Regions from separate parts of the Cupriavidus sp. SIMBA_020 genome, predicted to be linked through region 3. Evidence: riboswitches for the same ligand, from Rfam matches in the RefSeq annotation. Region 3 holds a riboswitch; each other region holds the start of a gene.
What was found. Region 3 has a riboswitch for cobalamin ahead of SB751_RS05765 (TonB-dependent receptor plug domain-containing protein). Riboswitches for the same ligand answer to the same signal wherever they lie in the genome.
Positions count from the first base shown of each region.

Region 1: it holds a riboswitch for cobalamin, as region 3 does, so the genes downstream of both, SB751_RS12810 (TonB-dependent receptor) here and SB751_RS05765 (TonB-dependent receptor plug domain-containing protein) in region 3, are expected to answer to the same signal.
Region 2: it holds a riboswitch for cobalamin, as region 3 does, so the genes downstream of both, SB751_RS08920 (HoxN/HupN/NixA family nickel/cobalt transporter) here and SB751_RS05765 (TonB-dependent receptor plug domain-containing protein) in region 3, are expected to answer to the same signal.

Region 1 is NZ_JAWRWU010000005.1:309,621-319,426, reverse strand. It holds gene SB751_RS12820 (intradiol ring-cleavage dioxygenase) at 1-328, opposite strand, end outside; gene SB751_RS12815 (PepSY domain-containing protein) at 499-1,947, opposite strand; gene SB751_RS12810 (TonB-dependent receptor) at 1,957-4,056, opposite strand; cobalamin riboswitch at 4,200-4,441, opposite strand; gene SB751_RS12805 (GH36-type glycosyl hydrolase domain-containing protein) at 4,483-9,806, opposite strand, start outside.
Region 2 is NZ_JAWRWU010000003.1:450,224-460,029, forward strand. It holds gene SB751_RS08905 (T6SS immunity protein Tli4 family protein) at 1-170, shown strand, start outside; gene SB751_RS08910 (T6SS immunity protein Tli4 family protein) at 181-1,254, shown strand; gene SB751_RS08915 (T6SS immunity protein Tli4 family protein) at 1,268-2,314, shown strand; gene SB751_RS08920 (HoxN/HupN/NixA family nickel/cobalt transporter) at 2,311-3,447, opposite strand; cobalamin riboswitch at 3,482-3,739, opposite strand; gene clsB (cardiolipin synthase ClsB) at 3,946-5,196, shown strand; gene SB751_RS08930 (lysylphosphatidylglycerol synthase domain-containing protein) at 5,193-6,158, shown strand; gene SB751_RS08935 (PIG-L deacetylase family protein) at 6,169-6,918, shown strand; gene SB751_RS08940 (hypothetical protein) at 6,970-7,107, opposite strand; gene SB751_RS08945 (tripartite tricarboxylate transporter substrate binding protein) at 7,389-8,303, shown strand; gene SB751_RS08950 (3-isopropylmalate dehydratase large subunit) at 8,310-9,596, shown strand; gene SB751_RS08955 (3-isopropylmalate dehydratase) at 9,593-9,806, shown strand, end outside.
Region 3 is NZ_JAWRWU010000002.1:337,893-347,698, reverse strand. It holds gene cobT (nicotinate-nucleotide--dimethylbenzimidazole phosphoribosyltransferase) at 1-647, opposite strand, end outside; gene cobO (cob(I)yrinic acid a,c-diamide adenosyltransferase) at 667-1,308, opposite strand; gene SB751_RS05775 (ABC transporter ATP-binding protein) at 1,309-2,124, opposite strand; gene SB751_RS05770 (FecCD family ABC transporter permease) at 2,121-3,128, opposite strand; gene SB751_RS05765 (TonB-dependent receptor plug domain-containing protein) at 3,165-5,111, opposite strand; cobalamin riboswitch at 5,189-5,452, opposite strand; gene SB751_RS05760 (hypothetical protein) at 5,655-5,990, shown strand; gene SB751_RS05755 (cell division protein ZapA) at 5,987-6,325, shown strand; RNA gene ssrS (6S RNA) at 6,650-6,865, shown strand; gene SB751_RS05745 (EVE domain-containing protein) at 6,978-7,418, shown strand; gene SB751_RS05740 (sulfite exporter TauE/SafE family protein) at 7,429-8,241, shown strand; gene SB751_RS05735 (SIMPL domain-containing protein) at 8,360-9,052, shown strand; gene SB751_RS05730 (malonate--CoA ligase) at 9,107-9,806, opposite strand, start outside.

The sequences.
Region 1 (9,806 bases), on a different contig from region 3:
CTTCGCTCGTGCCGTTGTTCATGGTGGTGACCAGCGTGGACAGGCCAAGCACATCGGCCGCAAGCACAACTTCGTTATTCGTGGCGTGTGTGGCGTGCCCAAGCGCGGCGATAAACTCGAGCCCCATCTCGAACTCCTCGTCGGTCGGCCGGACTTCGCGCAGGAAGTCGTGCAGGTGCTTGACCAGCGCTGCCATCACCGTGCGCAGGCGGGGGTCTTCCGTCTGCGCCATCGCCCGCCTGACCACTTCCGTGACTGACCATTCGTTCTCGATCAGGCTCGATGCGCTGACAGGCTTCTGGGCTGGGTTGGACTGTGGTGTTTCCATACCGTCTCCTTTATGCAAACGTTTGCATTATGCGCGATTCCAAGCGCGTGGCAAGCCGCGTGGGGCGTGCAGGAGTTAGGCGAAAATCACTTCACGTCGGAAAAACCAGGCGAATCAAGAGGATAGAGAACCGATCCGTGGTAACCCTAGCTTGTGGACGGATTATCCCGTCAGCGTCGCAGCCGCCTCCAGCCCACCACGACCCCGCTGACCGACATCACCAGCCCTGCCATCGAAAGCACCCACATCACCACATCCCACGCCAGGCGCTGCTGCGTGAGCGAAGCGAAGTCATAGCAGTGTGCAGCATTGAACACCCAGCGGTAGAGGCGGCGGCTATCGTCACTCCGGCCAATGACCTGACCCGTCGATGGATCGACATAGGCCCAGGTGTGGTCGGCGTCGTCGAAGGTCAACCGCAATACGGGCAACCTGCGCGCGTTGTGGTGGCTATACCAGTAGGTATCGGCGTCCGTTTGCAGGAAGCTGGCCACGACCTTGGCGTCTGGCATCAGGGTGCCGGCAGTTCGCGTCAGCATGGCCCGGTCCCAGTGCACCGGCGCACCGCTGCGCGGATCGAGGACCGTGATCTCGCCCTGGCCAGAGGCCACCTGCAACGCGGGGACGTTGCCCACCCAGGTCATGCGGATCTCCCGGGCGCCGCCGTCTGCCAGCATGCCGAGCCAGTCCGGCGCGGGGAACGAGGCCCTGGCATGCCCGGCGTAGCGCTGCAAGGCCGCGCCGTCGAAGCCGCGCCCGTTGAACCACTGGTTCGGATTGACGGAGAGCCATCCCGAGATCAGCCAACCCAGCAGGAACAACGCGCCGGCAAGCCCGGCCACGTGATGCCACGCCATCCAGCCATGGTATGGCGATACACCCGCCATGCTGCCGTGCGCGAAGCGCCGCCGCACGCGCAGCCGCAGCCAGCCGATCCAGACGCCGGTGATGGCCACCACCACACAGGGACCGGACGTCCACAACACAACCTGGCGCCACAGCGGCGGGTCCTTGCGGATTGGCGTGAAATACAACCAGTGCGGCACCGCGCCGAGCCAGTTCCAGAACCGCTCGGTGCGATGGGTATCGCGCATGACCTCGCCGGTCTTGGCCGAGACATATAGCTCGGTGCCGCGTCCATCATCGATGGCGATGCGGTGCAGCGGGCGCCACGCGTTGAGGCCGTTCGGCACGGTCCACTGGTCGCGTTCGGCGGTCTCGATCCAGCGCGCGGGCTTGCCGGCGAACCGCTGGGCAGTGCCCTGCGCCGTGGCCGCATCGACGGCCCCGATGACGCGACCATCAGTTGCCGCCACGGTATGAGGTCGCCCCTTGTCATCGACCATGCGATAAACGGGCAGGTCACCCGCCATCTCAAGCCGCAGGCTGCGCGGGAAACTGGACAGCCCGGCCGCCGCCATGGCGGCATCCGGCGTCGTAGCCACCGCGCGCACATCAAGCGGCGGCAGGCCAGCCAGCCGCTCCGCCTCGGTCAGCACGGGAAAGCCGATGTACATCATCACCAGCCCCGAGCCGAACCACATCGCGATCAACAGGCAGCCGGCGATCCCCATCCAGCGATGGATCAGGTAGAGCCAGCGCCGCACCTTGCGCCACATTTCCCGGCCTCAGAAATAGAAGTTGGCCGACAGTTCCGCCGAGCGTGGTCGGCCCAGCAACCATTGCTGGCCTCCGTTCGAGACCGATTCGGCATAGTCCTTGTTGAACAGGTTGTAGACGCGCAGCGTCAGCGCCGCCTGCTTCGAGACGCGCCACGACAGGGCCGTATCGACCGTCGTATAGCTCGGCACGCGCACGCGGTTGGCCGTGTCCGCGTAACGCCCGCCGACATAGCGCAGGCCCGCGCCGAACGTCCATTGCGCGATGAAGTTCCACGTCAGCCAGGCATTGGCGGCCTGCTGCGGCACGCTGGTCGGCACGTTGCCGGCACGGGAGACCAGCACGCCGCCCACCGATTCGTTGAAGTCGTCATAGCGCGCGCGCAGCACGGTACCGTTGACGTCGAACCGCAGCCCGCGCAGCACCTCCACGCTGGCCGATGCCTCCAGCCCGCGCGACGACTGCTCGCCCACCTGCTGCGTGATCGTCGGGTTGACGGGATCGCGCGAGAGCAGGTCGTTCTTGCGGATCTCGTAGGCCGCGAAGGTCCATTCGCCGCGATTGCCCCAGAACGCCTGCTTCACGCCCACTTCCACCTGCTTGCCAGTGGCGAGGTTGAAATTGCGCTGGGCGTCGGAGGTGGTGATCAGCGCCCCCAACGGGTCGGTGGCCGTGGCGTACTGGGCATAGACGGCCAGGCTCGGGCTGAACTGGTAGACAGTGCCCACGCGCCATGTGGTGTTGGCAAAGGTCTTGTCCCAGGCCGAACCGGCCACCAGGTCAATGCGCGTCAGGTCGGCATGGTCGAAACGCACGCCGCCGATCACCGACCACTGCGGCGTGAAGGCGATACGGTGCTCGCCGAACAGCGCGTACTGCGTGGTGTTGCTGCGGAAGCGTGGCGACGTGACGATGCCCGGCGGGCTGAAGAACAGGCCCGGATCGAAATCGCGCGCCGGCACGGTGGACGTGCCGCCGTAGGGCGAGTTGTTCGAGTGGGTGAAGTGGATCTTGTTGACGTCAAAGCCGACCGTCGTGGTGTTGTCGAGCCCGAACAGCTTGCTGCGCACCGTCAGGTCGGCGCGGTTGCCCACCTGCTCCTGGTCGTGCAGGATCTCCAGATAGTCCCCGCGCCGCACCTGCGAGGTGGCCGGCAGAAAGGTATAGGTCTCGCTGTTCCGCCAGTGGCGGTGGCTGGTCAGGTAATAGAACTGGTTGCGCACCGTCACCCGGTCATTCGGCGTCCATTCGGCATTCAGGCGCGTCCAGCGGTCGCGATAGCTGATCTCGGCATCGCCAACGTTGTAGTTCTTCTTGCGCAGCGAGCGGTCCAGGCTGCCATTGACCAGCGGCGTGCCGAGGTATTGCTGCGGATGCTGGGTGCCGTCGTCATAGGACAGCGTCAGGTTGAAGTCTGGATTCACGTCCAGCCGCACCGACGCCGACACCATCAGGTTGTTGGCATCGCCCCGATCCACCCAGCCAGCCGTCCGGTTGTAGGCCGTGGCAAAGCGGTACGACAGGTTGTCGTTGACCTTGCCGCCACTGTCGAAGGCCACGCGCGCGGTCTTCTCCGTGCCGCCCGTGATCTGGAGTTCGTTCTCGATCGGGCCGCGGATCGGCTTCTTCTGCACCACGTTCACCACGCCGCCGATGGCCCCCTCGCCATACATGACCGATGCGGGGCCGCGCAGCACCTCGATGCGGTCTACCGACCACGTATCGAACGGGAAGGTCACCGTGCCGGAGGCCACGTACATGCGCGTGCCGTCCAGCAGCTGCATGACCGAGCCCTGGCCGGCGAAGCCGCGCGCGGTCAGCGCGGTGCCGCCGTTGCCCGGGGACGGATTGCCGGTGATGCCGGTGGCGCGGGTCACCGCCTCGCGCACGCTCTGGTCGCCCCGCGCGCGGATGGTCTCGCCGTCGAGCACTTCTACGCTGGCCGGTGTCTCCAGCGGCGTCAGACCCATTCGGCTGCCCGTGTACTCGGGTTTCGAGAGCGCCATGCCGGGATAGGCGGCGTCGCTGACAACCACCGGCGGCAGTGACCTGTCATGCGATTCGGAGGTTTCCTGGGCGAATGCGCAGGGAAGATTCAGGCCGGCCATGGCACCGAGCGACACAGCCAGGACACGTGGCCGACGCCCCCGTGCGGAACGTGACGAAGGCTGGGCCGGACGCGGGCGGCCAGCGGAATGCGCGAACATGTTGTATTTCATCGTGAAGCCGGACGACCCCGCCCGTGCAAGAGATTTCGATGATGACAACAGGCCGGTATCCGGGCTGACAGGTGGGAGCGTGCGCACCCGGGAATCCGTCGCCTTCCCACGCCATGAACATCGCGCAGTGGCCGCCGATCCGATGGATTGGCATGACAGTTCCCGAACCTGCTTACCGTTGCGGGGGCAGCACAGGCTTGGTCGCGGCTGGGCGACGCACCTGTTTCCCGTTTAACCCACGAAAATCGCGGGCACCTGCAATCACGGTCGGCACCAGGAAAGTGCCGCAGTGTGCATTCTACGCGTAAGCGGGGGTCAGGCAGCGAGACGCAGAACCAGACGATGCTCCCCGTCCTCAACACGCACGCGCACCGCGCCGTTGACACAGGGGACGGACAAGTCATCGAGCATCGCGGTACACACCGCATCGCCGGCCCCCCCCCGCTCGACGCGAATGTCGAAATGGGCGGCACCGAGCGTGACGGTGGCCTGGAACCCCGGCCAGCTTGCCGGAATCCGTGGCGCAACAAGCAGCCAGGCACCCTCCCGCCGGATGCCGAGGATGCCTTCGATGCCTGCCCGCACCATCCATCCCGCCGCCCCGGTGTACCACGTCCAGCCGCCGCGGCCGACGTGGGGGGCCACCGAATAGACGTCGGCCGCCACCACATAGGGCTCCACCTTGTAGCGATCCGCCGCCGCCGGCGTCAGCGCGTGGTGGATGGGGTTGAGCATCGAGAACAGTTCGACGGCAGTGTCCGCGTCGCCCAGTTCCGCAAAGGCCAGCATGCTCCACATCGCGGCGTGACTGTACTGGCCGCCGTTCTCCCGGACACCGGGCGGGTAGGCCTTGAGATAGCCGGGGTCATCCACGCCGCTGTCGAACGGCGGCGAGAACAGCAGCACGAGCCCTTCCTTGCGGCGAACAAGCAGACGGTCGAGCGACGCCATCGCCATCGTGCTTCGGGCAGGGTCGCCCACGCCAGACAGCACTGACCAGGACTGGGCGATGGCATCGATCTGGCAGGCCTCGCTGTGCGTCGAGCCCAGCAGCGTGCCGTCATCGTAGGTGGCCCGGCGGTACCACGCGCCATCCCAGCCATGCCGCTCCAGCGCCTCGCGCAATGCCAGGCCATGCGCGCGCCAGTTGGCGGCGCGGACGGTATCGCGCGAGTCCGCCAGCGGGGCGAACAATGCAAGGGTGCGGGCGAGAAGCCATCCCAGCCAGACGCTCTCCCCCTTGCCGCGAGCGCCCACCAGGTTCATCCCGTCGTTCCAGTCACCACCGCCGATCAACGGCAGGCCGTGTTCACCCGTCAGGCCGATGCAACGGTCGATGCCGCGCGCACAGTGCTCGAACAGCGATGCGCTGACCTCAGCCACCATGGGTTGGAAGAACAGGTCGTGGTCCCCGGCAGCGAGCGTCGGCCCGTCGAGAAAGGGGATGCACTCGTCAAGCACCCCGGCGTCATCCGCAGCCATCACATAGGTCGCCGTGGCGAACGCCAGCCAGACGCAATCGTCCGAAATCCGCGTGCGCACGCCCTGCCCTGAGTGTGGCAGCCACCAGTGCTGAACGTCGCCCGGCTCGAACTGCCGCGCGGCGGCGCGCAGCAGATGGCGCCGCGTCTCGGCGGGGCGGGCGAAGGTGAGCGCCATGGTGTCCTGCAACTGGTCGCGAAACCCGTAGGCACCGCTGGCCTGATAGAACGCCGAGCGGGCCCGGATGCGACAGGCAAGCGTCTGGTAGAGCAGCCAGCCATTGAGCATGATGTCCATCGCGCGGTCCGGGGTCCTGACCTGAACGGCGCCTAGCAGATCCGTCCATTGCGCCGTCACGGCCGCGAGCACGCCGTCGAGGTCCGCACCGCGATAGCGGGCGATCATGGTACGGGCCTCATCGGCGCTGGCGCATTGCCCGAGCAGCACGGTCACCTCGGTGGATTCACCCGGCGCGAGCGACACAAGGCACTGCAGGGCCGCGCAGGGATCGATCCCCGCGCCGGCCGTGCCGGAAAGCGACGCTGCACCGCCCGGGCCGCCCGGGCCGGCCAGCGCCGCCGGTCGGGCGAGCGTGCCGCGATAGCCAATGAACTCGCTTCGATCGGCGGTCCAGCTGGTCGTGGTCCCCGCCAGGCAGGCAAACGCGACCCGGCCGGGAAACGCGAGATTCCAGGGGTTGCGCACCAGCATTGCGCCGATTTCGGCGTCGAACTCGGTCACGATGTAAGGGCCCGAGGCCCCTCGCGACAGGCCGAGGACCCAATCCACGTAGGCCGTCACGGACAGCTGCCGATGCTCCCCGGAGAGATTGCGCAGCGTCATCCGCGTGATCTTCACCGGATCATCGACCGGCACATGCTGCAACAGCTCAAGCCTGATACCGTGCGCCACGTGTGAAAAGCGACTGTATCCAAAGCCATGACGGGCGATGTACTCGCCACCATCGCGCACGGGCTGCGCGGTAGCCGTCCAGACCTCGCCCGACACCAGATCGCGCACGTAGACGGCCTCCCCCGCCGGGTCCGAGACCGGATCGTTGGACCATGGCGTCAACTGGTTCTCCCGACTGTTGACGGACCACGTATAGCCGCTGCCCTCGGCCGAGACCTGGAAGCCAAAGCCATCGTTGGCGATGACATTGATCCACGGCGCCGGCGTGGTGGCGCCGTCCGCCAGCACCACCACGTACTCCCGGCCGTCCCGATCGAAGCCACCCAGGCCGTTGAAGAACTCGAGCGCTGCCGGAGCCTGGGACGAACGCGCGATGGCTGTAGCCCGCCCAAACGGGGGCGGCGGCGCCGGCGGTGCCCACGCCGGATCGGGTATCCGTGCCAGCTGGTCGGCAATCGAGCCCCGGCGCGCAATCAGCGCCACGCGTGCGACGGATTGCAGCAACGCGCGCGCTTCGGCTGTCATCAGGTCCGCGCGCAGCGCGTACACCGCCCCTTGGGCGAACTCCTCGCCCAGACGCGGCCGCGACTGGCTGCTGCGTACCGCCGTGTCGATGGCGACCTGCAGGTCCTGCACGTACGACGAGGCGTGCTCGTTCACGATGACCAGATCGACGCCCAGCCGCTTCATGCGCCAGTACTCATGCGCACGCAGCAACTGGCGCACCTGGGCAATATCGTCGATTTCGTCGATACGCAACAGGACGATCGGCAGGTCGCCGGAGATAGCATGCGGCCACAGCCCGGACTGGAGACCGGCGCCGCGCGCGATCGCCCCGGATGGCGCCCTGAGGCGGCGGTCCGCGTACAGGATGGCCGCCGCCAGCCGCTGGAAATCCGCGGCCTCGTTCGACTTGATGTCCAGATGACGCAACTGGACCTGGGCCTGGGTCCATGCCAGGGTCCGGGCGCGGTCGAAGGCGCTGCGGTCGTGGTGTTTATCGATCAGATCGAGCAACTCGGCGCGCGACGCCGCCACGACGGTCCAGAACGCCACGCGCGCCACGCCGCCCGGCGCGATGCGCACCTGCTGCCGCAGCGCAAAGATGGGGTCCAGCACCGTGCCGGTCGTATTCGAGAGCGGACCGCCGTCTTGCACTGCGCTCGCCGTCATGACGGTCCGACCGCGCCCAAGGAAGCGCGCCCGGTCGGATTCATACTCCGGGTCGGCGCAGACATCGCCCTCCACCACCGCGAAATGCGCGGCCCAGATCTGCGGATCGGCTTGCGAACGCGGCCGGCGGGTTGCGATCAGCGCGCCGAACTCGGCCAGGTACTCGGTCTGGATGAACAGCCGGGAGAACGCCGGATGCGCAACATCGGCCGCCTGCGCCGAGAGGGCCAGCCCAGCGTAGGAGGTCAGCGTGATCTCGCGGGTCCGGCGACCGCTGTTGGACAGCGACGCGCGCCGCACCTCGCCGTCGTCCTCGCCCGATACCAATACGTCCAGCGTGGTGGTCAGCGCGCCATCGCGCCGATGGAACGCAGCGCGATCCTCCACGAACAGCACCTCGTTGTCCTCATCCACGTCATCGCTGCCGGGAATCCACGCGCCGGCGCACCAGACCCTTCCGTCTTCGTTGTCGCGCAGGAAAATGAAAGACCCTGCTTCGTCGCAGGTGGCATCCTCCCGCCACCGGGTGACCGAGAGATCGCGCCAATGGCTGTAGCCTGCTCCCGCCGCCGTCAGCATGACGGTGTAGCGCCCGTTCGAGAGCAGATGAGTGACGGGTGGCCCGACGACCGCGCCAGACATCCGCCTGGCCGTCGAATCCTGGACTGTGGGGGCGATCGCCGAGGCCCTGACGTCTTCGGCACGCGGGGGTGCGATGGCAACATTGCGCGGAATACGCTCCTGCAGCAGCAGTTCGGTCGCCTGGATCATCGGCTCCTGATGGAAGCGCTCGCGCATGATGCCGTGCAGCAGCGTGTTGGCGATGGCGACAATCGACATGCCCTGATGGTGGGCCATGAATGCCCGGACGATGGCGTAGTCCTGGTTCTCCGGCAAGCGCGAACGCGTGAAGTCGATGGCTTCATAAAAGCCGTAGCGGGCCAGCGCGCCGGTGCGCACGAGGTGCCTGAAGTTGCGCAGCGCTTCCGGCGGGTCGACCATGGCGGCGAGCGCGGCGGCGTATGGCGCGATCACCACGTTCTCGGCGAGGCCCCGCTTCAGGCCGAGGCCGGGCACGCCGAAGTTCGAATACTGGTACGTGAACTCGAGATCGCGCGCGTTGTACGCGGACTCCGAAATGCCCCAGGGAATACTCAACGAGCGGCCGTAGGCGCGCTGGCGCTCCACCACCAGCCAGCTGGTCTGCTCGAGCAGGCTGCCTTTCGGCGCACGCATCACCAATGACGGCATCAGGTATTCGAACATGGAGCCCGACCACGAGATCAGCGCCGAACCGCTGCCTAGCGGGGTGGCGGCACGCCCCAGGCGGAACCAGTGCCGCGTGGGCACGTCACCCTTGGCGATGGCGAACAGGCTGGCCAGTCGCGCCTCCGAGGCGAGCAGGTCGTAGCAACTGGTGTCGAGCCGGTTATCGTCCATCGCAAAGCCAATCGAAAGCAGCTTGCGTTCCCCGTTGAACAGGAAGGAGAAGTCCATTGACATCGCCATCTCGCGGGCCTCGGCCGCGAGCGCGGAAAGCCGGACGCCCAGACCCGGCAACGCAGCGGCATGGGCGCCGTCATCGCGTTCGTGCTCCACAGCCCGCCTGGACAGTGCGCCAAGCCAGAACGAGAGGTCACCCAGCGCGTCATTGCCGGCGGCCGGGCGCATGTCCGCGCATAACCGTGTGGCGTGATCGGCCAGTCGCCGCAACGTGGGCATCAATGTGGCCATCCGTTGCGCGCCGTGCAGATGATCGTCGATCTCGTTCAGCAACGCCTCGACTTCGCGTCCTTGCTCGCTGCCTGCCTGAAGCAGGCTCCGTAGCGCCTCATGGGCCAGCGCAACGCTGTCCTGCATGCCGTCGCGTGCCTCCGGGGCCTCCGCTGCGGCGGCTGGCAGGCGGGCCCAGCCCTCGCAGGCGTTGGCAAGCACGATGAGGTGGCCGGCCATGTTGCCGCTGTCCACGGACGACACATAGTCGGGCGGGAGCGCCCGCAGGTCCCGGGTGTCATACCAGTTGAAAAAATGCCCACGGTAGCGCGACAGCCGACGCAGCGAATCGAAGGTGG
Region 2 (9,806 bases), on a different contig from region 3:
ACGCGCTCGCGGACGATGTACTGACGCCTTTCGTGCGGCTCGAAATGGATACAGCGAATCCGCTTCCGGACTATCGTCCGCTCGAACGCGCATCGCTGACCGACGCCGAGGCCCTCGCGGTCTGGGACGCCATCTCCCGAACCCTGCGGCCCCGACCGAATGCCTTCTGAGCGCGCCGCGATGATGAAACGATATGTGGTGATCAGCGCGATCCTGGGCGCATCGCTGGCGCTACCGGCTTGTGGGAAGACCCCTCCATTGGCGCCTCAGGAACAACAGACCGTGAATGCCATGACTTCCAATTTGACCCCGCGTTGTGTGGGACGCCATCTTATCGATTTGCCTGCTGACGCGACGGTCGGGGGCGTCGTCACCTTGCAGGACGCATTGATCGAGACAGAAATCATGTCCATCGACGCATTCAACAAGGAAATATCGGAGCGGGAAACGGAACTCAAGGCGGTAAAGAGCATTGACGCTCACCCATTCCTCTATCTGAATGTACCCGCGTGGGACGAGCATTCCCGCTACTTCATGCACCGGGGCTCGGAATACAGCCACATCGCAAACCGGATTCTGGAAGGCTATCGTTGGGAGAATGGGGTTCGCGTCAAGGTCACGCTGGAGGCGTCAGATTTCAGCAGCCCCGATCAGGCGGATGACCCGATCGTGCAGCGTATGGATGTCAAGAACAGTGTGCCGACAAAGGCCAATCATGTCTTTGAACTGCTCACGAATTTCCGGGGCCGCGGCGAGAACGAGATTCCATCGGAGCCGGGATTGTGCTTGCCGGACGGTCTGATTCTCGGAAAAGCGAAAGAGGACGAACGCGTGACTGCGATGTTCAACGTCGCAAGCCATGAGGACGTCGAATTCACACTTGTGACGGATTCGGATCTCGTTGAAAGGAGTTCGCTATTGCAGAGGCATCGCCAGATCGAGGACGCATTGTCGCAGATCGAGGGGGGGCGAACGGTTCGAAAAGGCAAGGTTGCTTTGGCCGGCGTTGACGCCGAGGAATGGCTGTTGGCAGGCCCGAGACCCACCACGGAAGTGCATGGGCATCTCTTCAGCCTGGAAGGCAACGCGCTTGAGAACGATGTGCTGGCGCCTTTCGTAGGGCTCGATATGGAGACAGCGGTCCCGCTCCCGGACGATCGCGGGCTAGAGCGCGCATCGCTGACGGACGCCGAAGCCCTCGCGGTCTGGGACGCCATCTCCCGAACCCTGCGGCCCCGGCCCAATGGCTTCTGACAGCGGAGGGTCTGTGAAAGCGCATGCCGCGGCAGCCCTCACGCTCTGCGCGACCCTGATGCTCGGGGCCTGCGGCAGGGCGCCCAAGATGTCCCCGCCGGAACAACAGGCCGTCGATGCGCTGACCCACAATCTGATCCCCCATTGCGTGGGTCGCTACCTGCTGGAGATGCCGCCGGGCATGGCGATGCTCGGTTCGACAAAGATTCGCGGCATCATGATTGGGACAGAAGTCATGTCCCTCGGCGCCTTCCAGAATGAGATCGAGAAGCGGGGCGCCCAACTCAAGGCAGTCAAGAGCGTCGATGCTGAACCGTTCCTGTACAAGAACACCACATCCCAGGACGGGCAGCCGGGCTATTTCATGCACCGAGGCGCGGTAGACGCCGATCCGGCCAGGCGGGTGCTGGAAGGGTATCGCTGGGAGAATGGCGCCCGCATCCGGATCGAGCGCGAGGCCTGGGACTTCACCGAGCCGGACCAGTCCGCGAACCCACTGGTTGGCAACGTGACGGTCAAGAACAATGTTCCCCAGCGCGCCGTTGAAGTGCTGAACATGCTGGATAGCTTCCGGGGCCTGGCCGCCGGTCGCCTTCCCACAAAGCCCGCGCTCTGTGTTCCCCATGGCTATCTGCTGGGCAAATCCAAGCCGTACGAGTATGTCGATGTGCGCTTCGATCTGCCATCCCACACAGGGGTCTCGTTCCACATCCTCACCCATTCCAGCCTGCACGAGGCACCATCGCTGTTGCAGCGAGACGGTATTGACGCGGCGACGGGCGCGCCGGACGGGTGGCGCACGCTGCGAAAGGGTGTCGTCAAGCTGCCGATGGAGCTGGCCGAAGAATGGCTGATCGTTCGGCCGACGCGCGCGGAAGGGGAGCAGGAACATCTGTTCCGGCTGGAGATCGGCGCGACGGATGGCAGTCCGGACACGCCCTATTTTGCGCTGACGATGCGCAATCTCCCCTCAACGCCGGCCGCTTTCACCGAAGCCCAGGCACTGGCCCTCTGGGACGCCGTATCGAAAACCCTCCGCCCCCGCCCGAATGCCTTCTAGCCAACCTTCACGTCGATCTTGTCATACCCCTTGATCCGATACACCGCCATGGACACCAGCCAGCTCACCACGAACACGCCGATGATCACGTAGCCGAGCATGCCGAACTGCTCGCCGATGCCGGTGATCCAGTCCCACGGCTGGCCGGTCAGCTCCAGCTTGCGCGCGATCAGTGACAGCGCCTGGATGCCGCCGATCACCACCGCCACGAGGATCGAGACCAGCGTGATGGTCATGTTGTAGTACAGCTTGCGGATGGGGCGCGTGAAGGCCCAACCGTAGGCGCGCAGCATCAGCACGCCGTCTGTGGTATCGACCAGCGACATGCCGACCGTGAACAGCACCGGAAAGACCATCACGCTCCAGTACGAGATGCCCTGCGCCGCCTGCCCGGCTGCGATGCCGAACAGCGCCACCTCCGTGGCGGTGTCGAAGCCGATGCCGAACAGGAAGCCCATCGGATACAGGTGCCAGCTGCGCGAGGTCATGCGGAACAGCGGGCGGAACAGCCGCGCCACCACGCCGTGGCCGGACAGCATCAGGTCCAGGTCCTGGGCGGCGAGGGTGCCGCCGCGCCGGACCTTGCGGAAGGCGCGCCACACCGAGCGCAGGATCAACAGGTTGAAGAAGGCCAGCAGGAACAGGAACGTGGCCGAGACGCTCGTGCCGATCAGCCCGCCCACGTCCTGCATCTCACCGAAGTGCGATTGCAGGAACACGGCGGCGAAGGCGACCCCGATGGACATCAGTGTCACCACCGACGAATGCCCGAGCGAGAAGAAGAAGCCCACGGAGATCGGATAGCGACCCTCCTGCATCAGCTTGCGCGTGACGTTGTCGATGGCCGCGATGTGGTCGGCATCCACGGCGTGGCGCAGCCCCAGCGTATAGGCCAGCACCGCCGACGCCATGAGGACCGGCTGGTGGCGGAACGCGATCCAGGCCCACAGCCATGCCACGACGTTGGCGAGGATCAGGAACGCGTAGAGCGCGGTGACCTTGCGCCGGCTGTCGGCGGGCTGGTCATCGAAAATGCTGGCGAGGAAGGCGAGAAAGGCGGCAGAGGCGCGCAGCCCGGTGACGGCGGCCGGGCGCGAGCGGCCATGGGAATGCGCAGACGGATGGTGTGTCATCGATAAGCCGGGCGACCCCGCCCGTGCAACAGGGGTGACGATGATGACCACAGGCCGGTATCCGGGCTTGCAGGGCGGGAGGCTGGCTCCCCGGTTTCGCCGCCTTCCCGCGCCTGCCGTGGCGGCGTGGCGCAGTGACTGCCGGTCCGTGGACCGGCATGGCGATTCCTGACCTGCTGACCGTTGCGGGGGCAGCACAGGCTTTGCCATCGGGCGGATCTCCCGGACCATGGCGCACCTGTTTCCCGTTTAACCCGCGCAAGGCGCGGGCACCTGCAATCGCTCGCGGCAGGCAAAACCTGTGCCGCAGGCGCGGATTCTACGGGTTGCGGCGCCGCATGGAAAGTGACGTCCCCTGCAGCGCCCAAATTGCAGCGGCAGGTAGGCGCGCCCGGTAATCGCTGCAACGATCTGGCCACTTTCGGGTGCGGAAGGCTTGTCTGGCAAGCCGCGACGCGCACTGGCGGCGGCAGGCACCGTTCGTGCTTGGTGCCAGAGATGGGCCCCACATGGACGACCGGAAACCAGCTCCGCCTACTCGAAAACGGGGAGGAATACTTCCCGCGGGTACTGGCGGCCATCGCAGGTGCGCAGCGGAGCGTGCTGCTGGAGACCTTCATCCTGTTTGATGACGAGGTCGGCCAGCCGCTGCGCGACGCGCTGATCGCGGCGGCGCGCCGGGGCGTCAGCGTGGCGTTGACTGTCGACGGCTTCGGCTCGGCCGATCTGTCGCCCGCGTTCCTTTCCGGGCTGGTGGAGGCGGGCGTGGTTGTCCGTCTGTTCTCGCCCCGCCGGCGGCTGGTCGGCATGCGTACCAACCTGTTCCGGCGCCTGCACCGCAAGCTTGTTGCCGTGGATGCCAGCGTGGCCTTCGTCGGCGGCATTAACGTCTCGGTACAGCACCTGATCGATTCCGGCCCGCTGGCCAAGCAGGACTACGCGGTCGAGGTACGCGGCCCCGCCGCACGCGAGATCCATGCGTTCCTGCTGGACGCCATCCACGCCAACTCACCGGGCCCGAAGGCACCGCCCCAGCGCCCGGCACGCCGGATGCGCGAGGCTGGCGCGCTGGCCGGCCCCGGCGCCGCGCTCCTTGTCACGCGCGACAACGACCGGCACCGCCGCGACATCGAGCGCCAATACCTGCTGGCCATCCGTGGTGCGGAGCGCGAGTTGATCATCGCCAACGCCTATTTCCTGCCCGGATACCGCTTGCTCCAGGCGATCTGCGATGCCGCCCGGCGCGGTGTGGACGTGCAGCTGATTGTCCAGGGCAACCCCGACATGATGTGGGTCAAGCGCACCGTGGACATGCTCTACGCCCACCTGCGCGAGGCGGGCGTGCGCATCTTCGAGTACTGCGAGCGGCCCTTGCACGGCAAGGTTGCCGTGGTCGACGACGACTGGGCGACGGTCGGCTCGAGCAATCTGGACCCGCTGAGCCTGTTCCTGAACCTCGAAGCCAACCTCATCATCCGCGACACAGCCTTTGCCGCCACACTGAAGCAAAACCTGCGCACGCGCATGGAAAGCAGCTGCCAGGAAGTGCCCGCCACGCCAGACGGCGCCCGCCCGCGCTGGCAGGGCCTGGCCACGGCACTGGTCTTCCACGCGCTGCGGCGCTTCCCGGCCTGGGCGGGATGGCTGCCGGCCCATACGCCGAAGCTGCTCACGCCGACGCTGGACGCGCCGCCGTCCGGCTGGCAAAGCGGCGTGGCCACGCCCCCGCGCGAACAGGACTGCCCATGACGATGATCGCCAAGGCGCGCCGGCGCATCCCCTGGAAAGCCGTCAAACGCGTGGCCGGCGTGGCGTTCGTCGTGCTGGTGGTGGTGCTGATCTTCCGCGCGCTGGGCGGCATCGACTGGGCCAAGGTGTGGCAGGGGTTGAAGGGCTACGATGCCCGCACGCTGCTGCCCGCCGCCGGGCTGGCGTGCCTGAGCTTCCTGCTCCACGCCTCGTTCGACCTGCTCGGCCGGCACTACACGCGTCACCACCTGTCGACGCTGCGCGTGATGCTGACCGCGTTCATCGCCTATATCTTCAACCTCAATATCGGCGCCGTGGTGGGCGGGCTCGGGGTACGGCTGCGGCTCTACTCGAAGGCCGAAGTCAGCGGCTCGCAGGTGGCCGGGGTCTACACCATCGCCATCGTCACGAACTGGACCGGCTACATGCTGATTGCCGGCATCGTCTTCAGCCTGTATCCGCCAGCGCTGCCGCCGGCCTGGGGCATCAGCGAGCTGGCACTGCGCGGCCTGGGCGTGCTGATGTTCCTTGCCGGGCTGGCCTACTGGCTGGCCTGCGCCAAGGCCACGCGGCGCCGCATCAAGATTCGCGGGCACGTGTTCAGCCTGCCCAGCCTGCGCTTCGCCCTGCTGCAAAGCGCGCTGTCCATCACCAACTGGATCACGCTCGCCGCCATCATCAACCTGCTGCTGCCGAAGGAGGTGAACCTGCCGGCGGTGCTGAGCGTGCTGCTGATTGGCAGCGTGGCGGGCGCGCTGGCGCATATCCCCGCCGGCCTGGGCGTGCTGGAGACGGTGTTCGTGCTGCTGCTGGGCAACCAGGTGCCCCAGCACACGCTGCTGGCGGCGCTGATCGTCTACCGCGCGCTGTACTACCTGATTCCGATGGTCTTTGCCTCTGCGCTGTATGCGTGGATGGAGATGCGGACTGGGCCTCCGCAGCCGAGGACGGACAGCGCCTAACCCTGACACCATGGATATACCTGCCTCGATCATCGTCATTTCCCCGCATCTGGACGATGCTGTGTTCAGTTGCGGCAACCTGATCGCCGCCAGCCACGCGGCAATGGTCGTGACCGTCTTTGCCGGCGAGCCTGCCCCGGCACCTGGCGCGCCGGAATGGGACCTCGCGGCCGGGTTTTCCAGCGGCGCCCAGGCGGTGCGGGCGCGCCGGCAGGAGGATGGCCGCGCCTTGCGGCGGCTCGGCGCCGAGCCGGTCTGGCTGGACTTCCTCGACGGCCAGTACGGCGGGCGCCGCACCGCGGTGGACATCGCCGTGCGGCTTGGCCGCCTGCTGTCCCTGCAGCGGCGCGCCACCATCGTCGCGCCGCTGGGGGTGTACCACCCCGACCACGTGCTCGTGAACGCCGCCTGCATGCTGCTGCGCGAAGCCGTGGCGGTGGACCATTCGGCGCTGGCCGTCGCCGACGACGAGGCCCCGGCCCCGGCCCCGGCCCCCCAGCAGTGGCTGTTCTACGAGGACGCCATCCACCGCCGCATGCCTGGCGCGTTGCAGAGCCGCCTGGCCGGCTGGTGGCAGGAGGGCCTGATCGCTGCCCCCGTGCACCTGCCGCTATCCCAGCCCCAGTACCAGTCCCGCAAGGCGCTTGCCGTGGAAGCCTACGAGAGCCAGTTGCGCCTGTTCAATGCGGAGCAACTGGCGGATATCAGTGTGCCGGAGCGTTACTGGACCCTCGATCCGCATCCGAAACCCGCACGGTGAGCGGTCCAGCCAGCGGTAGCCGTTACCCTTCCTTGTAAGGCTTACCCGGCCCTACCAGTACGTGGCGATGTAGGCCACGAGCATCAGCGCGATGCCCCCGAGGATGAGCGGATGGGTCCAGACCCGGCGCGGCTTGCCGCGCAAACGGTGCATTTTCTGCTGCTTGTCCTGCACGTCGCCATGAAGCATGGAATCTCCCAGGTGAGCGACCCATTCGGGCCCGGTCTCTGCCATGTGCAGATTGCGTGCCACCGGCCCGGGCGCCGGAGGCGGCCAGCCGGTCCTGCCGATAGGACCAGCTGGTCCCATTGAACCGTCCGGGCGGCTCCCCTAGAGTCAGTCTCCATAACACCGACACCCACCGGAGACAGGACGTGCACCCCAACCGACGACAATTCCTCGGCCAATTCCTCGGCCAATTCTTCGATCATTGCGCCGTGGCCGCCGTGGCCGCCGTGGCCGCCGTGGCAATGACTGCTTCCCCGCTGGCCATGGCGCAGGACAAGCCCATCACCATCGTCGTGGGCAGCCCGGCGGGCGGCACCACCGACGCGCTGGCCCGGCTGATCGCCCGGTCGATGGGGGACTCGCTCCATCGCACCGTAGTGGTGGACAACCGGCCCGGCGCGGGCGGCAATATCGCCGCGCAGTACGTGGCGCGCAGCACGCCGGACGGCAGTACGCTGCTGATGAGCTTCACCGGCCACACCATCAACGCCTCGCTCTACAAGAACCTGCCGTTCGATGCCGTACGTGACTTCACGCCCATCACCATGGTGGCGCGGGTGCCCAGCGTGCTGGTGGCGCGCAAGAACGCGCCGTTCGACACCACGGCCGGCCTGATCGACTACGCGAAGCGCAATCCCGGCAAGCTGAGCTTCGCCATCGGCGCGCAGGGCTCGTCGCTGCATCTGGCCAGCGAGCAGTTCAAGCTCCAGACCGGCACGGACATCCTCAACATCCCTTACAAGGGCACCAACCCCGCGCTGACCGACCTGCTCGGCGGCACGGTGGACCTGATGTTCGCGAGCACGGTGAACGTGCTGCCCCACGCGCGCAGCGGCGCGATCAAGATCCTCGGCGTCAGCAGCAAGGACCCGCTGCCGCAGTTCCCCGGCGTGCCGGCCATCGGCAGCACGGTGAAGGGCTTCGAGTCGAGCGCGTGGTTTGGCCTGTTCGGCCCGGCCAGGCTGCCGCCGGCCACGGTCGACCAGCTTTACCGCGCCGTGCGCGTGGCCGTGGAAGACCCGGCCTACCGGCAACGCATGGAGACCGAGGCCGCCACGGCGGTGAGCATGACGCCGCAGCAGTTTGGACAGTTCGTCCGCAACGATATCCAGCACTGGGCCAAGGTGATCCAGGCGTCTGGCACGAAGGTGGAATAAGTGGCAATGACCAAGATTGCGCCGCAGACGTTGGCGCAGAAGCTGCTGGCACGCGCCACGGGGCGCCAGCATGTGTCCCCGGGCGAGATCGTCACGTGTGGCGTGGATCTGGCGATGATGCATGACTCGGGCGGCCCCCGGCGCGTGAAGCCGATGCTGGAGAAGCTCGGCGCCAAGGTCTGGGACCCGGACAAGGTGGTGGTGGTGACCGACCACTACGTGCCCGCCCATGACGCGGACAGCCAGGCCATCGTGCAGCTGGCGCGCGACTGGGTGAAGTCCGCCGGCGTGGCGCGTTTCCACGATATGGAAGGCATCTGCCACGTGGTGCTGCCCGAGAAGGGCTACCTGCGCCCCGGCATGTTCGCCGTGGGCGGCGACAGCCATTCCTGCACCGGCGGCGCGTTTGGCGCGTACATGTTCGGCATCGGCGCCACGGAGATGCTGGGCGTGCTGGTCACGGGCGAGATCTGGGTGCGCGTGCCGGAGACCATCCGCCTGCATTGGCATGGCCGGCTCCAGGCGGGCGTCTCGGCCAAGGACATGATGCTGCGCATGTGTACGCAGCTCGGCATGGATGGCGGGCAGTACCAGGCCGTGGAATACACGGGCGAGGCGGTGCGCGCGCTGCCGATGCAGGAGCGCATGACGCTGTCCAATATGACCGTCGAACTGGGCGCGCAGGTCGGCCTGATCGCGCCGGATGCGGTCACGCGGGACTGGCTCGCCCGGGTAGGCGTGGCCGATGCGGACCAGATCGACCTGGCCGCCTGGCAGTCCGACGCAGACGCGCCGTGCCTGGCCGAGCACCGATTCGACGCCGCCGCGCTGGCCCCGCAGGTCTCCCGCCCGCACAGCCCGGCTGGGGCCGAAGACGCCGGCGTGTTCGCCGATGTCTCGGTGGATATCGCCTATATCGGCGCCTGCACCGGCGCCAAGCTCGAGGATTTGCGGATGGCGGCCCACGTGCTGCGCGGCCAGCGCGTGGCCAGGGGCGTACGGCTGCTGGTGGCGCCGGCCAGCGCGGCCGATCAGGCCCGGGCCGCCGCCGATGGCACGCTCGGCGCGCTGGAGGCCGCCGGGGCCGAACTGCTGCCCAATGCCTGTGGCGCCTGCGCCGGCTACGGCGCCCACCGCTTCGGCGAGGACTCCGTGGCCATCAGCACCACCGCCCGCAATTTCAAGGGCCGGATGGGTGCCGCCTCGTCGCAGGTCTATCTGGCTTCGCCCTACACGGTGGCGGCCTCGGCCATCGCCGGCCGCATCACTGATCCTCGCGAGGTCATGGCATGAACGCCACGCAGAAACCCGTCTTCGGCCGCGCCTGGGTCTTCGGCGATGACGTCAACACCGACCTGCTGGCGCCCGGCGCCTATATGAAATACGGCATCGGCGAGATCGCCAAACACTGCCTGGAAGCGCTCGATCCCACCTTCGCGCAGGCGGTGCAACCCGGCGACGTGGTGATCGGCGGACGGAACTTCGGTGCCGGATCCTCGCGCG
Region 3 (9,806 bases):
CGGGCCACGCCGGCCTCGTCCAGCCCGGTGCCGCGCCCGGCGCAGTCGGCCAGCGGCAGGCCGGTCAGCCGGCTCATCAGGCAGGCGGCGGCGGAGGTGTTGGCGATCCCCATCTCGCCGAAGCCGATCACATTGGTGCCCTGCTCCGCATGGCGCAGCACGCGCGCCATGCCGGCCTGGATGGCCGCGCCCGCCTGCGCCGGCGTCATCGCGGCTTCCTCGACGAAATTGCGCGTGCCATCGGCCACACGGCAGTTGACCAGCCCCGGCGCGGCCGGCAGCGGCGCGCGCACGCCGGCATCCACCACTTCCAGCACCATGCCGTGCTGGCGCGTGAAGACGTTGATCGCCGCGCCGCCGCCGAGGAAGTTCAGCACCATCTGGGCCGTGACTTCAGGCGGGAAGGCGCTCACGCCGGCATCGGCCACGCCATGGTCGCCGGCAAACACGATGATGGTCGGGCGGGTCAGCACCGGCTGGGTCTCGCCCCGGATCAGGCCGATCTGCATCGCCAGCGACTCCAGCCGGCCCAGCGAGCCGGGCGGCTTGGTCTTGTCGTCGATGGCGGCCTGGAGCGCGGCGCGCAGCGAGTCATCGAGCGGGGCGATCGGGGGGCGTTGCAGGGGGGTGTCGGTGAAGGTGGACATCGATATTTCCGCAGTGTCTTTACATTTCCACGCCGCGCTGGGCCTTGATGCCCTGCTGGAACGCGTGCTTGACCGGGGTCATCTCGGTCACGGTGTCGGCGGCCTCGACCAGCGCGGGCGGCGCGCCGCGGCCGGTGATGACCACGTGCTGCATCGGCGGACGGGCGCGCAGGTCGGCGATGACCTGCTCCACGTCGAGGTAATGCAGCTTCAGCGCGATATTCAGTTCGTCGAACAGGACCAACCCGATGGCGGGATCCCGCAGCATGCGCCGGGCGATGTCCCAGGCGGCCTCGGCCTTGGCCACGTCGCGTGCGCGGTCCTGGGTCTCCCAGGTGTAGCCCTCGCCCATCACGTGGAACTCACATTCTTCCGAAAAACGCTGGAGGAACATCTCCTCGCCGCTCGGGATGGCGCCCTTGATGAACTGGACCACGCCCGTACGCATGCCGTGCCCCATCGCGCGCACGACCATGCCGAAACCCGAGCTGGACTTGCCCTTGCCGTTGCCGGTGGTGATCACGATCACGCCGCGCTCGGTCTGCGCGGCGGAGATCTTGGCATCCACCACCTCCTTCTTGCGCGCCATGCGGGCCTTGTGGCGGGCGTCACGGCCATCGTCTTCCGAGGTGTCCGGCGTGTTGTTGTCGATATCGCTCATTTACGAATTTCCAGTCGTCCCATTCGGAATCAGCGCGGTATAGAGGCCGTCGCTGACGCTGACAATGGGGGTGCGCAGCGCCCGGGAGCACTGCGCGGGGGTGAGGACATCCGGCGCGGGGCCATGCAGCGCCTGGCCGTCTTCGGACATCAGCAGCGCATGCGTGGCGTAGCGGCGCGCCAGGTTGAGATCGTGCAGGATCACGATGGCCGCGTGGCGGCCCGCCGTGGTCAGGCGGCGCAGCAGTTCCAGCACGAGGATCTGGTGGCGCAGGTCGAGGTGAGCCACCGGTTCGTCCAGCAGCAGCAGCGGCGCCTGCTGGGCCATGGCGGCAGCCAGCGACACGCGCTGGCGCTCGCCGCCGGAGAGCGTGAGGACGTCGCGCGTGGTCAGGGCGTCGAGGTCGAGTTCGGTCATGACGTCGCGCACCACGCGGTCGTCATCGCCCTGGCCCCAGCCCCAGCCGCTCATGTGCGGATGGCGTCCCACGCGCACGGCGTCCTGCACGGCCATCGAGAAGGTGTCATGCACGGCCTGCGGCAGGTAGGCCCGCTGGCGCGCGAGCGCGGCCGGCGCGGCGCGGGTGACCGGGGTGCCGTCGATGCGGACCTCGCCGCCATCGGGCGCGCGCAGGCCGGCGAGCACGCCCATCAGCGTGGACTTGCCCACGCCATTCGGGCCGACCACGCACCAGAACTCGCCCGGCGCGATGGCCATCGACAGATGCTCCACCAGCACGCGCGACCCGGTGCGCAGGGCGACGTCGCGCAGGTGCAGGCTGGGACAGGGCGCAAGCGGCGTAGACCAGTGGTTCATCGCGGCCTCCGCAGCAGCAGGTAGAGGAAGGTCGGCACGCCGAGCAGCGCGGTAATCACACCCACCGGCAGTTGGGTCGGGGCGATCACGGTACGGGCGATCAGATCCGCCGCCATCAGCAATGTGCCGCCCAGCAGCACCGACGCCGGCAGCAGCAGCCGCTGGTCGTTGCCCCAGGCCAGCCGCACCATGTGCGGTACAACCAGGCCGACAAAGCCGATCGACCCGGCGGTGGTGATCGCCGCCGCAATGGCGAACGAGGCGATCAGGAACGTGGCCAGCCGCACCCGGCCCACCTGCACGCCCAGCGATTGCGCCACGGTCTCGCCGAGCAGCATCACGTTGAGCGAGCGCGCCATCGGCATGGCCAGCGCCAGCGCCACGGCCAGCGTGGCCAGCGCGGCGCCGTAGCTGGCGGTGCCGCCGAGGTCGCCGGTCAGCCAGAACAGCATGCCGCGCAGCCGCGACTCCGGCGCGATGGCCAGGATCAGCGTGATCAGCGCGCCCCAGCCGGCGGCCAGGATCACGCCGGTCAGCAGCAGGCGGGCGCCCGCCTCGTGGTGGCCGCCCTGCACGCGCGGGTGGAGCAGGTCCCGGCGCGCCAGCGAGGCCACCAGCACCATCGACAGCAGCGCCCCGCCGGCGGCGCCCGCCTGCACGGTCCACAGCGGCAGCATCAGCAGCATCGCCAGCAACGCGCCGGTGGCGGCGCCGCCCGAGACGCCTAGTACATAGGGCTCGGCCAGCGGGTTGCGCAGCAGCACCTGCATCAGCGCGCCGGAGAGCGCCAGCAGGCCACCGCACGCGAACGCGGCGACGGCGCGGGGGAGTCGTAATTCCCTGACAATGGCGCCGGCCATGCCGGCATCGGTGGCGCTCAGGGCCTGCCAGAGCTGCGCGGCATCGAGCGACACGCTGCCCAGCGCCAGCGACAGCCCGAACACGGCCAGCCCCGCCAGGGCGAGGACCAGCCAGACGGCCAGCGCGCGGCGCGCCTCAGCCATGGCGGGCACCGTCCCCGCGCGGCGCCTTGCCGGGCCTCATTTCTGGCGCCATCCCAGCGTGACGAACCCCGCCCGGCCCTGCGTGGCGTACGGATAGGCGAGCTGGTAGTTCTTGTCGAACAGGTTTTCCACGCGGGCGGCGACGAACCATTGCTTGTCGATGTTGTAGCGGGCGGTGAGGTTCAAGATACCGTATCCGCCCAGCCGGCGCGAGCCATTGTCCATCCGCGACGACGACACCAGCCACTCGCCCCCGAATCGGAAATCGCCGAAATTCCGGCCGACATCGACCGACGCATGGCGGCGCGCGCGGCGCAGCAGCTGGGTGCCGTTGGTTTCATCGACCGGATTCTGGAAGGTCACGCTGGCGCCGACATCCGTGCCGAGCAGGTTGGCGCGCCAGGACGCCTCCACCCCCTGCACCTTGGCCTTGTTGACGTTCTGCGCCAGGAACAACCCGCTGGCCTGCTGCGTGGAGACGATCAGGTCGTTGTAGCGGGTCTCGAACGCGGTCACGCGCAGCAGCCCGGTGGCGGCGGTTTCCACCTGCACGCCCAGTTCGGCCGACTTGGCGCGCTCGGGCTGGAGGTTCGGCTGGCCGAAGTTCGGGTAATAGAGTTCGTTGAAGGTCGGCGCCCGGAAAGCGTTGCTGACGTTGGCGATCAGCTTGACCGCCTGGGTCAGGTGGAAGCCATAGCCGGCGAAGAAGCTGCCCTGGTTGCCGAAGTCCGAATAATGGTCGTTGCGCGCGTTCAGCTGCAGCTGGTGGCGGCCGATCTTGCCTTCGTAGCCGCCGTAGACCGAGAACACATTGCGCGTGGGGGCGTTGTAGGCGCTGGACGACAGTTCCTGCTGGAGGTAGTCGGTGCCGAACAGCAGCGTGTGGTCAGGCGTCAGCGCGTACTCGTTCTGCCAGTTGAACTGGCGGGAACGGGTGCTGAACAGGCTGTCGAACAGGCCGTTCTTGCTGGTTTCGGCGCGGTCCTCGCTCTGGGCGACCTTGAAATGGGTGCGCCAGTCGGGCAGCAGCCTGCCGTTGACGAAGGCGGACAGCGTGTACAGCTCGCTATCCATGCGCAGGTCGTCGGTCGGCTTGCCGCTGGCGCTGTCGTACGAGAGCTGGCTGTTGGCGTAGTACGCGGCCACGCCGGCGTCCCAGTCCTGGCTGAACTTGTGCTTCACCTGGCCGGAGACGCTCTTGTTCTCGTACGGGTTGTCGGCCGGGTTCGGGCCGATGCCCTGCCGGGCGCGCGTGGGGTTGTCGCGATTCCATGCCGCGGCGTCGATCGACGAATAGCCGTCGGTCTTGAAGATCGAACCGGTGACGTTGAACGAGGTATCGCCCACCTGCCCGCCATAGCCGACGGTGCCCTGGCGCGTGTTGTTGCTGCCGTACCCCACCGAAGCATTGGCCGCCGGGGCCTGGCCGGCGCCGCTCTTGGTGAAGATCTGCACCACGCCGCCGATGGCGTCGGAGCCATACAGGGCCGAGACGTTGCCGCGCACCACCTCGATATGGTCGATCTGGTCCGGCAGGATATTGGCGAGCTGCGCGGTGCCGCCGCTGGCGCCGGCAATGCGCACGCCATCCACCAGGATCAGCACCTGGTTGGAATTGGCGCCGCGCATGAACAGCGTGGTGTTGGCGCCCATGCCGCCCGTGGTGGCAAATTCCACGCCCGCCTGGCCGCGCAGCAGCGAGCGCAGGTCCGGCGCCTGGGCATTGACGATGTCTTCCTGGGTGACCACCGTGGTGTGCGGCAGCGCCTCGGTCACGGCCTGCGCGGTGCGCGAGGCGGTGACGACGACCGGGGCGAGCGTCTGGCCGGGGGCGGTGTCGCTGGCCTCCGGCGCGGTTTGCGCGTGGACCATGGCGGGCAGGGAAACGGACGAGAAAACAGCGATGGCCGCCAGGATGGCGGGCACGAGCGGGCGGACCGGCGGCTGTGTCGCGGCGGTCGGCCTGTGGAGCGAGGAACGCATGTTGCTGGATGGATGGAAGCACGGCCGGGCCCGTTCCCCCGCGGGCCATATGGCGAAGTGGCGCGCCGCCGTGTGGAGCGGTGCGCCCGCGTTCAGGCCGGTATCCGGGCTGACGACATCAGGCCGGCCGCCTTCCCGATCGGTGGATCCCCGTCACATGGCGGGGTGGATCAGTGGCATGCTGGCAGGCCCTTGCGCGGCGCATGGCGCGTGCGCGGTCGCTTACCGTTGCGGGGGCAGCACAGGTTGGCCCAGCGCGCGGCGCGCCCCGGACTCCCTGTTTCCCGTTGAACTGCGGCCCTGTGGGCAGGGTCGCGAGCACCTGGAACGTGCGCGAGTGTAGGCAGTTTCACCGGGGCCGTCAATCTGGCGGACGTGGTGCGGAACCGTCCACTCCGGGGCCGGTTACCCGCATGTTGCGTGACGATCGATGCAACTTCCTGGCGACGCTGCAGTCAGAAACGTCTCGTTGACAACGTGGCCGATCCGGCATCGGCTAGAATCCCGAAACCTGACCCACAATCCATCGGACAGACAGGCACTATGCTCAACGAACTCGAACAACTGGCCGCCAAGATCGGGCGCGTGCTGCATCATGCAGACACCCTGGCGGCGGAAAACCAGCGGCTGCGCGCGGAGATCGACCGCCTGCGGGCCGAGGCGAGCCAGTTGCGCACGGACCGCGAAGCCATGGCGGCCGACCGCGAACTGCTCAATATCAAGATCGAGGAAGCCCAGCTGCGCATCCAGTCGATCCTGGACAAGCTGCCCACGGCCAGCGATGCGCGCCAGCTCGATTTGCTGGGTGAAGGCGCCCCGGCCACCGGCACCGACCCCGATGCCAGCGGCGCGCACCCCGCCCCCGGAGAACACGCATGAGCAACAAGCAAGTCGAAGTGAACATCGCGGGGCAGCCCTACCGCTTCGCCATCGCGCCGGACAATGAAGCCGCGCTGCTGGAAGCCGTGGCGCTGGTGGACAACCAGATGAACAAGCTCAAGGGCAACGTCTCCGCCAAGGGCGTGGAGCGCGTGGCCGTGATGGCCGCCATCAGCATTGCCTCGGACCTGCTGGCCATGCGCCGCAAGCAGGAAGAGGACGGGCAGATTCCCGTGGACGCCGTGCGGGCCCGCATCCGCGAGCTGAACGAGCGCGCCGACGAGGCACTGCGGCAGTACGCGCACGTGGGCACCGACCCCCGCGCGCAGGGCTGACATCGACATCGGCCGAATCTGGCCGGACTTGAAATCACACCGCATCGGCCGCACATGACAGGCATGTGAAGCCGATGGCGCAATGTCGGATCTGGCCGATGTCCGGTGTTGAAAATGTAACGATGCAACATGCCGAACTTGGTATGCCTGACGACGCGGTGTATAGTGTAGCCAGACTGCACAAACGCCTTACCGGTGCAGCATACAGGTCAGGTTATCGCGCCCGACCGCCGTTTTCATCCCATCCTGTTTCGAAACGGCAAACGTCTGACATCACCCCAGCTGCTCGCAGCATAAGGTGAATATAAAGTCAGACGTTTGACAGTTTCCCTGCCTGGTTCGTGAGGGTCATAACTCCTTGAACCGATATGCATTGCATGGTGCGGGATTATGTCGTGTGGGCGAGCGCGTCACCGCATTCATAGTCTGGGTTCGCCTGGACTCCCTGAGTGGGTGATGTACCCAAAATACGACTTCCGCAGCCACTCTGAACCTCACTTGGGTTCAGGATGCCGACCCAGCGGCCGAGGCGGGGACCCCTCAGAAGGCGGTGGTTTTCAGAACCACCGCCTTTTTTTATTGACCGACGGACACTGGTACCGTGACGCCACCCGCCGCCAAACCGGGCCAACGCGCCCCGCAGTACTGGCTGATGAAGTCCGAGCCGGACGAAGCCAGCATCGACGATCTTGCCAAGCGCGGCACGCTGCCGTGGACCGGCGTGCGCAACTACCAGGCGCGCAACTTCATGCGCGACCAGATGCGCATCGGCGATGGTGTGCTGTTCTACCACTCCTCCTGCCCCGAGCCCGGCATCGCCGGACTGGCCGAGGTCTGCTCCCAGCCCTACCCCGATCCCACGCAGTTCGATCCCAAGAGCGATTACTACGACAAGGCCTCGAAGCCCGAGGAACCGCGCTGGTCGCTCGTGGATGTGCGTTTCGTGCGCAAGAGCGCGTTGATTCCGCTGCCCGCACTGCGCGAGCACGAGGCGCTGGCGGACATGGTGGTGCTCCGGCGCGGCAACCGCCTCTCCATCACGCCGGTCACGCCGGCGGAATGGCGCTATATCACCGAACGGCTGATGAAGTGACGGACCTGCCATGAGTCCTGTCCTGATTCCCGGGCTGCTGATCCTCGGCGCCTTCACCGGCTTCTGCGCCGGGCTGCTCGGCGTGGGCGGCGGCATGCTGATGGTGCCGTTCCTGACGCTGTTCTACACGGCCATGCAGGTCTCCGACAGCCACATCGTCCACATGGCCATCGCCACGTCGATGGCGACCATCCTGTTCACCTCGCTCTCGTCCGTGCGCGCCCACCACAAGCGCGGCGCGGTGCGCTGGGGCATTGTGCTGGCGCTGGCGCCGGGCATCCTGCTGGGTGGCCTGATCGGCGGCGGCAAGATCTTCAGCGTGCTCAAGACCGGCTGGCTGTCGCTGCTGTTCGCGGTCTTCGTGGGCTTCTCGGCGCTCCAGATGCTGCGCAGCCGCCGGCCACCCGCCGCGCGCCGGCTCCCGGGCACCCCGGGCATGGTCGGCGTGGGCTCGGTCATCGGCCTGATCTCGAGCCTGGTCGGCGCCGGGGGTGGCTTCATCTCCGTGCCGTTCATGACCTGGTGCAACGTGCCGATCCACAACGCCGTGGCCACCTCGGCCGCGCTCGGCTTTCCGATTGCGCTCGCCAGCGTGGTCGGCTACGTCTGGGGCGGCTGGAATGTGGGCGGGCTGCCGGCGGGCTCGCTCGGCTATGTGTACCTGCCGGCGCTGGGCATCATCGCCATCACCAGCGTGCTGACCGCGCCGCTGGGCGCCCGGGCGGCCCACAGCATGGACGTGAACGCGCTGCGGCGCGTGTTCGCCGCGCTGCTGGCCTGCCTGGCCTCGTACATGCTCTGGAAGGCGTGGCAGACGTTCTGACTGCCCTGCCCCCCGTATTACACGGCGAAACACCCGGATACAGTCATGGGAAGCGCGCGCGGAACGAAGTGCACGGAAAGGCGTCTGAAAGCCATCACTTTGATCGGGAGAACAAAACATGAAGCATCTGCTTGCGGCCTCTCTGCTGACTACCACGGCTGCCGTGGCATCGGCCCAGACCCTGCCGCCGCCCGCCGGCGTGCTGTCGCTGTCCGCCGAGGCGGTCACCGAGGTACCCACCGACGTGGTGCAACTGACGCTGGCCGCGGAACAGGAAGGCGCCGAGCCGTCGGCCATCTCGTCGGCGCTGTCGGCGCGCACGCAGGCCGTGCTGGCGCAGGCCAAGCGCACTTCGGGCGTGGAGGCCCAGTCGGGCGGCTTCACCATCCATCCGAGCACGGACCGCAACGGCCGCATCAGCACGTGGCGCGGGCGCTCGGAAGTGATCCTGAAGTCGAAGGATTTCGCGGCGGTGTCGAAGCTGGCCGGAGAACTGGCCAACCAGATGCAGGTGCAGAACGTTGCCTTCTCGCTCTCGCGCGAGGCACGCCAGGCCACCGAGGCCAAGCTGGCCGAGCAAGCCGTGTCGGCATTCCGCGACAAGGCCCAGGTCAGCACCAAGCTGTTCGGTTATAGCGGTTATACGATTCGAGAAGTGTCGATGAACGACAGCGGCGGCGTGGTGCCGCCGACGCCGCGCATGTATGCCGCCAAGGCGATGTCCGCCGATGCCGGCGCGCCGATCCCGATGGAAGGCGGCAAGGCCCATGTGACCGTGTCGGTCAATGGGTCGGTGCAGATGGTGAAGTAACCAGCCAGTCTGGCTTCCCCCTCCCCCGTTTCCACAGGGCGAGGGGGAAATCCATCACAGCGCGGCGAACTGCTCCCGCAGCACGTTCTTCTGCACCTTGCCCATCGTGTTACGCGGCAGCTCGTCCACCACGTGCACGCGCTTGGGCACCTTGAAGTTGGCGATGCGCCCACGCAGCGTGCCGATCATCCCCGCCTCGTCGATCTCCGCCCCCGGCTTGCGCACCACCACGGCCACCACGGCCTCGCCGAAATCGGCATGCGGCACGCCGATCACGGCCGATTCCACCACGCCCGGCAGTTCGTCGATAAAGCTCTCGATTTCCTTCGGATAGACGTTGTAGCCGCCCGAGATGATCAGGTCCTTGCTGCGGCCCACGATCGTCAGATAGTTGTCCGGCACCTTGCGCTCGCCCGCCTGGCTGACGATGGCACCGCCGAAGCGGCCCACGTCGCCGGTCTTGAACCAGCCGTCGGCGGTGAATTCCTCGGCGGTCTTCTCCGGCATGCGCCAGTAGCCCTTGAACACGTTCGGGCCCTTGACCTCCACATTGCCGATGGCGCCCGGCGTGCAGGGGTTGCCTTCGCCGTCCATCACGCGCACCGACACGCCCGGCAGCGGCATGCCCACCGTGCCGCCAATGCGCTCGCCGAGCTTGGGATCGTACGGGTTCGAGACCAGCATCACGGTCTCGCTCATGCCGTAGCGCTCCAGGATGGTGTGGCCGGTGCGCTCGCGGAAGCCGTCGAACGTC